Regions from separate parts of the Paraburkholderia sp. BR10872 genome, predicted to be linked through region 2. Evidence: riboswitches for the same ligand, from Rfam matches in the RefSeq annotation. Region 2 holds a riboswitch; each other region holds the start of a gene.
The links. Region 2 has a riboswitch for cobalamin ahead of cobG (precorrin-3B synthase). Riboswitches for the same ligand answer to the same signal wherever they lie in the genome.
Positions count from the first base shown of each region.

Region 1: linked by a shared signal. The riboswitch ahead of AB4Y43_RS34755 (porin) and the one ahead of cobG (precorrin-3B synthase) in region 2 are both predicted to bind cobalamin.
Region 3: linked by a shared signal. The riboswitch ahead of cobW (cobalamin biosynthesis protein CobW) and the one ahead of cobG (precorrin-3B synthase) in region 2 are both predicted to bind cobalamin.
Region 4: linked by a shared signal. The riboswitch ahead of AB4Y43_RS39005 (CbtB domain-containing protein) and the one ahead of cobG (precorrin-3B synthase) in region 2 are both predicted to bind cobalamin.

Region 1 is NZ_JBFRCN010000065.1:11,484-13,678, reverse strand. It holds gene AB4Y43_RS34755 (porin) at 1-884, opposite strand, end outside; cobalamin riboswitch at 941-1,075, opposite strand; cobalamin riboswitch at 1,166-1,348, shown strand; gene AB4Y43_RS34750 (TonB-dependent receptor) at 1,451-2,195, shown strand, end outside.
Region 2 is NZ_JBFRCN010000011.1:2,674-4,868, forward strand. It holds gene cobG (precorrin-3B synthase) at 1-1,121, opposite strand, end outside; cobalamin riboswitch at 1,217-1,404, opposite strand; gene cbiE (precorrin-6y C5,15-methyltransferase (decarboxylating) subunit CbiE) at 1,534-2,195, shown strand, end outside.
Region 3 is NZ_JBFRCN010000073.1:22,392-24,586, forward strand. It holds gene AB4Y43_RS36200 (cobalamin biosynthesis protein) at 1-343, opposite strand, end outside; cobalamin riboswitch at 486-756, shown strand; gene cobW (cobalamin biosynthesis protein CobW) at 976-2,061, shown strand; gene cobN (cobaltochelatase subunit CobN) at 2,089-2,195, shown strand, end outside.
Region 4 is NZ_JBFRCN010000096.1:13,158-15,352, reverse strand. It holds gene AB4Y43_RS39015 (patatin-like phospholipase family protein) at 1-22, shown strand, start outside; gene AB4Y43_RS39010 (histidine phosphatase family protein) at 91-720, opposite strand; cobalamin riboswitch at 765-910, shown strand; gene AB4Y43_RS39005 (CbtB domain-containing protein) at 950-1,168, shown strand; gene AB4Y43_RS39000 (CbtA family protein) at 1,182-1,934, shown strand.

The sequences.
Region 1 (2,195 bases), on a different contig from region 2:
GCCAGCGAGAACGCGGGCGTCACCTGCCATAGCGCATTCACTTCGTAATTGCTGAATGCGACCGAAGGCAAGGGCGCGCCGCCGTCGGCCTCGCTGACACGGGTATGAATGGAACGCGACCAGGCCGCGCCAAGCGTGACGTCGCCGAGCGCGTAGCTCATGCCCGCGCCGATGGTGTCTTCGCGCTGCACCGCGACCTCGGTCGGCACGAGGCCCGCACCCGGCAGCACCGATGTATCGTACGCACCCACCGAAGAGGCGCCGCGTCCGTTGATGTGCATCCACGCCACGCCTGCGCTGAACGGGCCGCCTTCGTAATGGACGCCGAAGCCGTAAGCGCGATTTTGCGCGAAGCGCCCCGCCTCGTTCGAAAACGCGTACATCGCGCCGGCGCTGAAACCACCGTACGTTGCGCTCGCGTACTTCACGGCGTTCGAGGCGAGCCACGAATTGTTGGCGTTGTCGTTGTCGAACGGATGCGCGAATGCCGTGCCGCCTGCGCCGCCCGTTAGTGTGAACGGGGCGAAGTAGTCGTGCATCGTGTCGTACTGGCGGCCCAGCGTAATCGTGCCGAGTCGTTCGGATTGCAGACCAACGTAGAACGGATGGTCGTTGAAGGCTTCGCCAGAGGTGGACGAGAAGCCGCGCTCGAGGCGAAAGATCGCGGCGTTGCCGCCGCCGAGGTCCTCAGTGCCCTGCAGGCCCCAGAAGCTGCCGTCGACAAGACCCGAGCCTGCACGATATTGGGTGCGGCCGCCAACGTCGCTGACATAGTCGACGCTCGCGTCCATCTCACCGTACAACGTGACCTGCTGCGCCGAGGCGCCAGCGCCGGTGAATGCCAATGCCGTCCCACCCAGGACGGCGAGAATGTTCTTGTTCATGAGTCTTCTTGTTTGTGTAGGTGGGATTGCGTGGACGAGCGCCGTCCGCCCCCGCTCGATGCGGCGAGGACGTAGCGAGGTCTGACTTCTGGCTCGATTGACCGCCGGTCACAGTGGCGCGACCGCGCCGGATTCTCACCGGCTTCCCTGCTGCGTTTCGCTTGTGCAGCGCCTACGCGCGAAAAACAGCCGCAAGGATAGCGTAAGTTGCGGAAGCAGCCAAACCGGGTGTTTTTGCCACACGACGCTCGTCAAAGGTTGACGCACCGATTGCGCGGCCCTTACCCTTGCGCCCTGATGGTTCCCGGCGACGGGATCAAAAGGGAACGCAGTGCAAGACTGCGGCTGCCCCCGCAACTGTAAGCGGCGAGTCCATGCCAGAGAAGGCCACTGGGAAACCGGGAAGGCCGGCTGCGGATGTCGACCCGCGAGCCAGGAGACCTGCCATCAACCGAGTCCAGCAGCCGCAGCGGGCGGGGATCCCCAATGCGCAAGCACCGCCCGCGTGGCGATCGCCCGTTGCACGGACAGCCCGTATTTCAGGAGCTGTTTCCAGCCACCGCATCATGAACTTTCGCCAATTCGTATTGACTTCCGCCGCGCTCGCCTGGGCGTGGCAAACCGCGCATGCCGCCGACGCCGCCAATGCCGCCAATGCCGCCAATGCATCGTCCGCCCAGGCGCCGCAACAAGCCGGCGGCGACACCACGCTGCCCAATATCCTCGTCGTGGGCGACGCGCAGCATCTGCCACAATCGTTCGATCAGCGCTATGCAACCACCCAGGTGCTTACGCGCGAAGACCTCGAGCGCGTGTCCCCCGTCGACCCCAGCATCGCGCAGGCGCTCGCCACGCTGCCGGGTGTCACCGTCTCGCAGACCGGCGGCCCGGGGTCGTACACGGGGGTGAGCATCCGCGGCTCGTCGGCCGACCAGGTGGCCGTGTTCATCGACGGAATACGCATAGGCTCCGTCACCACGGGCACGGCCGAATGGGCCGATCTTGCGACTGCCTCGTTCGACCGGGTCGAGGTGATCTCCGGTCCCGCCGCCGCCTCGTTCGGCGCGGATGCCGTGGGCGGCGTCGTCCAACTGTTCACGCGCCATGCGTCGAACCAGCCGAACCAGACCACCGTCTCGTTCGGCGGCGGATCGAACAAGACCTTCGACTCGCAGGTGCGCACCTCGGGCTCGATCGGCTCGACAGGGCCGCTTTCCGCACTGAGCGGCCTCACCTACTCGTTGGGCCTGCACGACTACAACACAGCGGGCATCGACGCGACGCAGCCCGGGGCCTACGGCCACGAAGACG
Region 2 (2,195 bases):
CTTTTTGCACATCCCGTCGAGCCCGTGCACGCGACGAGGCGCGCGAGCGGGTCGGCGCGGGAGGCGATGAGACCGAGCGCGTCCAGGCGTTCGAGCGCGGCGTGCATGGCGTGCGCGGGCACATTCGGCAGCAGGACGCCTTGCCAGGGCGTCACGCGCAATGTCGCGTCGCCCGAGTCTTCCGCGAGCGCGGCAAGTGCGCGCAGCGTTGGCGCGTCGATACGGCCGAGAGCGGGCTGCGCGCCCACGTAGCCGCTGCCGTCGGCGTGCAGCGCGTATGCGCCGAGGCGCAAGCCGGCGGGGCTCGCCGCGCGGCGCCAAGCGGGCAGCGTGGCGTCGTCGCGCGTCAACGTGAAGTCGCCATGCTGTTGCGCGCGCTGTAGCAGCGCGTCGAGCGAATGAGTGGCGAGGACGTCGCGCATGCGTGTGGCGGCCGCGCCCGCGAGATCGAGGAACGCATGCAACAGCGCGCGCATCGATGCGCAAACGTCTTCGGCCGCGAGCGTGCCGACTGGCCGCGCCGTGGGGCGACCTGCGAGGCCCACTGCGAAGCGCACCGTTGCGCCATCATGCAGCGCGGCGAGCCAGATGTCGTGCGGATGCTCGAGCGTCGCCACACGTTCACCGCCGTCGAGTAGCAACGCGAACTTGGGCGAGAGTGCGGCGAAGCGTGGCTCGCGCTGCATCATGTCGATGAGCGCAGCGGCGAGTTCCGTCGTGTCCCACAACGCGTCAGGGTCGAGGCCCGCGAGCGGGCTCAGCATCACGTTGCGCAATTCGTCGGCGGCGCATGCACGCTCGACCGGGCTCGCGGCGTCGATGCCGGCAGGGCCGAGGCCTGCGTCGATCAGCGCGGCGCTCAATGCCGCTTCTTCGCCGGCGCGCACGCCGCGAATCTGCACGTTCGCGCGATTGGTCAGTTCGAGTACGCCGTTCGCGTGCGTCGACGCTGCGTCGGCGAGGGCCCGCGCACGCGCGGCGCTCAGCGCGCCGCCAGGCAGGCGGATGCGGCACAGGCCGCCGTCGCGCGCCGCGACCACGCGCAGGAGCCCCGGGCACGCCGAGGGGCGGAGCACGGCCAATGCGGCAGCGGGCGAGACAGGCTTCGTTTCGTGTTTCAAGGCATTACCGGGTAAGCATCACGCTGGAGCGGCGCGTTGCCCGCACGGCAGGCGGGAAACGGCAGCGGTATCGGTACACCCCGTCCGATATGGGTTCGCGCGAACAGTCGGCCGGCAGGTCTCCTGGCTCGCAGGTCGTGAGCCGCATCGGCCTTCCCGGTAAAACCAGTGGCTCGGGTGGATGCGGTCTCGCTGCTCACAGTCGCGGGGCGGCCACAGCTTGCTGTGTTCCCTTTTTGCGATCCGGAGTTGGCGCTTCAGCGCTTGCTCCGGTCTCATGCAAAGCTGCCTTAACGGCACCGGCGGACACGGTATTATGCCCGTTTTCACGCGTGCTCCACCCCACGATCGGGCTGCGGGCCGTGGCGGTGTAGGGAAACAGGCAACCAAACAGGCAACGGCGGGAGAGCGAATGCAGGGCACGCAGGCATGGCTGACGGTGGTGGGCATCGGCGACGATGGATACGCGGGGCTCGGGCGCGACGCGCGGCGCGTGCTGTTCGACGCGGCCATCGTGACGGGTGGCGAACGCCATCTGGCGATGCTGCCCTCGCGCGTGCGTGCACGGCGCGAAGCGTGGCCCCAGCCGTTTAGCGTCGAGGCGCTGCTTGCGTACCGCGAGTCGAATCAGTCCGTATGCGTGCTCGCGAGCGGCGACCCCATGCTGTTCGGCGTGGGCGCGACGCTCGCGCGCCGCGTGGTGCCCGGTGAAATGCGCGTGCTGCCCGCGCCGTCGTCGCTCTCGCTCGCGGCGGCGCGCAAGGGGTGGGCGCTGCAAGATACGGCGATGGTCTCGCTCGTCGGTCGTCCGCTCGATGCGCTGCGCCGCCATCTCTACGCGCGCTCGCGCGTGCTCGCGTTGAGCGCGGATGGGCGCACGCCCGCGGCGCTTGCCGCGTTGCTCGCCGAAGCGGGCTTCGGCGCCACGCGTCTTGCCGTGTTCGAGCATCTGGGCGGCCCGCTCGAACGCCGCATAGAAGGCCGCGCCGATGCGTGGCACGTTGAAGAAGCCGCGGCGCTCAATCTGGTCGCGTTCGAATGCGAAAGCGATAGTGCGCAGACGCCCGCGCGCGG
Region 3 (2,195 bases), on a different contig from region 2:
ACACGCCGTCTACGCCGAACTGCGCTTGCGCGGCTGCGGAGGGGGGCGCCAGTATCGGTGTCGCGGCGAGTTGCTCCCGCGTGTACGTGTGCAGCGGCAGCGCATGTGCCGCGCAAAACGCGTGCAAGGCGGGTTCGCCGGCTTTTGCATCGAGCGTTGCCACGGCCGTTACGCTGTCGAGAGGCCACGCGCCGAGCGCGGCGCGCACCGCGGCTTCGACCTGCGCGAGCGTCACGCCGCGCCGGCAGCCGATGCCGAGCGCAAGCGGCGGCACGCGCTGCGCGGGTTCCGGCGTGGCTTCGAATGAGGCTGCGCCCGAGGCGCGATTTTCGGCAGGATTCACGGCGAGGGCGTCGATCGAAGGCGTGACCGCAGGGGCAAAACGAGCAAAAGCGTCGCGTTCCGGCGGGCGCCGGATGCGCGCTACGATAGCACACGCTTTTGCGGCTTCCCACGCCTTCCTTGACGCACGGGCCCCCCGCGCCTACACTCGCACGCACTCTGGTGCTCGCGCGCGCGATTCATAATGCGCGCGCAGTTAAACGGGAATCAGGGAGCCATCCCGCCTCGGGCATGGCCAACCTGAACTGCACCCGCAACGGTACAACGAGCGCGGCGTTCGCACGAATGCCGCAAACCGCTTCCATGCTTTACGCAGTCCACGCCACTGTGCAAGCCGGCCGCAAGGCCGCTCGCGCGGGAAGGCGAAGCGGTGTTTCGTCAGTCCGGATACCGGCCAGATACGTGGGATTCGCGCTGCGGGGATGCGGTGCCGGGTCCGTGATTTTCATGCGTCAGCCGGGCGAGGCCCGGGTGCGTTTCTGGTCGTTCGTCCCCTGCAGGTTGTTGGATCGTTGCGCGTGACAGCGTCTCCATGGATACGCGCGTGTGCGCAACACGGCACCCGCACGAACGGCAGGCGCGACGCACCATGCCCCTCGATACGGCCTGGCGCCGAAGGAGCACTTCATGCAAATGCGCAAGATTCCGGTCACGATCGTGACGGGCTTTCTCGGCAGCGGTAAAACCACGTTGCTGCGTCACATTCTCCAGCACGCGGGCGGCCTGCGCGTCGCGGTCATCGTCAACGAATTCGGCGAACTCGGTATCGACGGCGAGATTCTGCGCGGTTGCGGCATTGGCTGCGACGAGAACGGCAACGAAACGGAAGCCCAGCTCTACGAACTCGCGAACGGCTGCCTTTGCTGCACCGTGCAGGAAGAGTTCTTCCCCGTGATGGAGAAACTGCTCGAACGCCGCGGCGATGTCGATCACGTGCTGATCGAAACTTCGGGTCTCGCGCTGCCCAAGCCGCTCGTGCAGGCGTTCAACTGGCCGTCGATCCGCAACGCGTTCACCGTCGATGCGGTCGTGACCGTGGTGGACTGCCCCGCCGCCGCGAGCGGCCAGTTCGCTGAAAATCCGCGGGCCGTGGACGCGCAGCGCCGCGCCGACCCGAACCTCGATCACGAGTCGCCGCTGCACGAGCTGTTCGAAGACCAGCTTTCGGCCGCCGACCTCATCATTCTCAACAAGACCGATCTGCTGGACGTTGCGGGCCAGGACGCGCTCATCGCCGAGCTGCGCGAAGAGCTGCCGCCGCAGGTGAAGATCGTGCGCGCGCAGCACGGCAAGCTCGATCTGCATACGCTGCTCGGGCTCGAGGCGGCCTCCGAGGAGAGCATTCATCTGCGGCACGACCATCACGGTTCCGCCGACGATCCCGATCATCATCATGACGAGTTCGATTCGGTTGTGGTGTCGGGCAATGCGGCTTCGCGCGAGACTGTGATCGAGGCGCTGCAGCAACTCGTCGATGCGCACACGATCTATCGCGTGAAGGGCTTTGCCGCGCTGCCGGGTGCGCCCATGCGCCTCGTGATTCAAGGCGTGGGCCGCCGCTTCGACAGCTATTTCGACCGCCGCTGGAACGCGCAGGAAAGCGCGGCGCAGCCGCTTGCGAGCCGCTTCGTGCTGATCGGAGAGGATCTCGATGGCGCGACGCTGCAAGCGGCCTTCGATATCGCACTGGCGAATGTGCAGACCGCGGGCGCGAAGTGATCGCACCCAGCTAGACGAGGCCGTCCCATGCATTTGCTGCGCACTACGCCTGGCGGCTTCGTCGACGACACGCAGGGCGTTATCCGGATCGACCAGCAGCCCGCCGAGATCGTCGTGCTCAGTTCGGCGGACAC
Region 4 (2,195 bases), on a different contig from region 2:
GGCACAGCTGGGGCTGGACTAGAGCGCTTCTGGCTACCGATCCAGAATGCCGGCGACGGCGAGGGCAGGGCGGTAGCGCCGTTCCGGTCCTCACTTCATCGCCGCGAGCCAAACCCAGCCGTGCTCTGTGCGGCGTAGGGCCGTCACGGAAAGCGGCGCGATTTCGATCGAGCGAAACCCCGCCGACGGCGCGCCCAGCGCGTGAAGAATCGCCGCCCGGATCACGCTCGCGTGCGTGAAGGCGACCACGTTGTGCCCCGAGTCGGGCACCGCATCGAGCCAGGCGCTGACGCGCGTGCGGACATCGTCGAACGATTCGCCGCCGCCTGGCGGCCGAAAGCCCGGATCGCGCGTCCAGGCCGCTAGGGCCTCGGGCGCTTCACGCGCGAGATCCGTCAGGCGCTGACCTTGCCACGCGCCGAAGGCGGTTTCGGCGAGCGCTTCAGCTGGCGTTGCCCCCGCGAAGCCTGCCGCGCGTGCGCTCGCGCGGGCGATCGCGGCGGGACTCGTGAGCGCACGCGGCACCTCGCCATTGCGATTACCACCGGCCAGCCCCGCGTGCCAGCGCTCGCGCCAGGCGGCAAGCGCCTCGAGTACGCGCGCGTCGAGCGCTGCTTCGGCGTCTTCACCCGCAACAGGCACTTCAGGCACGTGCGGGAACGTGCCCGAGCGCAGAGCAGCGTTCGCCGCATGGCTCACCAGCCAGACTGTCGTCGACATGCTTTTCCTTATGCTTCACTACTCTTTGGCTGACATCCGGGCCGCGGCCGGCCGCCGCAGCGCGTAGAATACGGGCTCCACGACACGCGGAAGCCGGTGCAAGTCCGGCGCGGTCGCGCCACTGTAACTGGTTGCCGTCGAAAACATCGAAGCAACGGAAGTCAGACCTGCGCGTCGTGAACCACTCTTTCAACGACTAGCGGGGCGCGTAACCCCAGGAGAAGTCAGCATGTCCGAAACCTCATTCCCCTTGCAGCACGCCCCGGCCGCGCCGGCGCCCATTGCGCTGCGAGACATCCTGCCCTGGGCGATCTTCGGCGGCCTGATGCTGCTGCTGGCCCTGTACTTCGTGGGCGCCGAGCAGGGCGCCACGTCGATCTTCCCGGGCATGTACGTCCACGAGTTCGTTCACGACGGCCGCCATCTGCTCGGCTTCCCCTGCCACTGACCGGGAGCTGACCATGGTTGGCAAGTTGCTGGTGCGCGGCATGCTCGCAGGCATCGCCGCGGGACTTCTCACGTTCGGCTTCGCGAAGATCGCAGGCGAGCCCCAGGTCGATCAGGCGATCTCCTTCGAGGAGAAAGCCGACGCCGCGAAGGGCGAAGCGCCCGAGCCCGAAATCGTCAGCCGCAAGACCCAGGCGAGCGTCGGTCTCTTCACGGGCGTGATGGTCTATGGCGCGTCGATCGGCGGACTCTTTGCGCTCGTCTTCGCGTATGCCAATGGTCGCGTGGGGCGTCTTTCGCCGCGCGCGCTCTCGGCCTGGCTCGCGCTCGCCGCCTTCGTCGCGATCTACCTGGTGCCGAACATCAAGTATCCGGCGAATCCGCCCTCGGTCGGCGACCCGGAGACGATCGGCTATCGCACCGGGCTCTTTTTCCTGATGATCGCGATCTCGATCGCCGTGTCGGTGTTCTCGCTCAAGGTGCGCGCCGCGTTCGTGCCGCGCCTTGGCCTCTGGAACGCTTCGATCGTGGCGCTCGTGCTGTTCGTCGTCGTGATCGGCGCGATCCAGCTCGCGTTGCCGACGATCAACGAGGTGCCCGCCGCGTTCCCGGCCGTGCTGCTGTGGAAGTTCCGCACGGTGTCGATCGGCATGCAGTTCATTCTCTGGACGACGATCGGTCTGCTTTTCGGCGCGCTCGCCGAAAAGCTGCTCGGCGCGAACGCCCGTACCGGCAGCGCACGCGGCACGCAAACGCGCGCCGCATAAGCTCCGCCGGGGCCGCAGCGCGCACATCGCGCGCCTATCGAAAAAGCGACCCCAAACTTGCGTAAATGCCCCGCGCGCCTCGCGTGCCGGGGCATTTTTTTTCGCCTTTCAAAAGCATCGCGCCCGCGGCTGTGCGGGCCTGATCCGCACGCGCCGACGCGTCGCGCGGCAATGCTGCACTGCAATATCCGCGCCGCACGAGTTTGAGCAATCCATTTTGCACTGAGACGATCCGCGCCAGTTCATCGGTTTCAGCGGCGC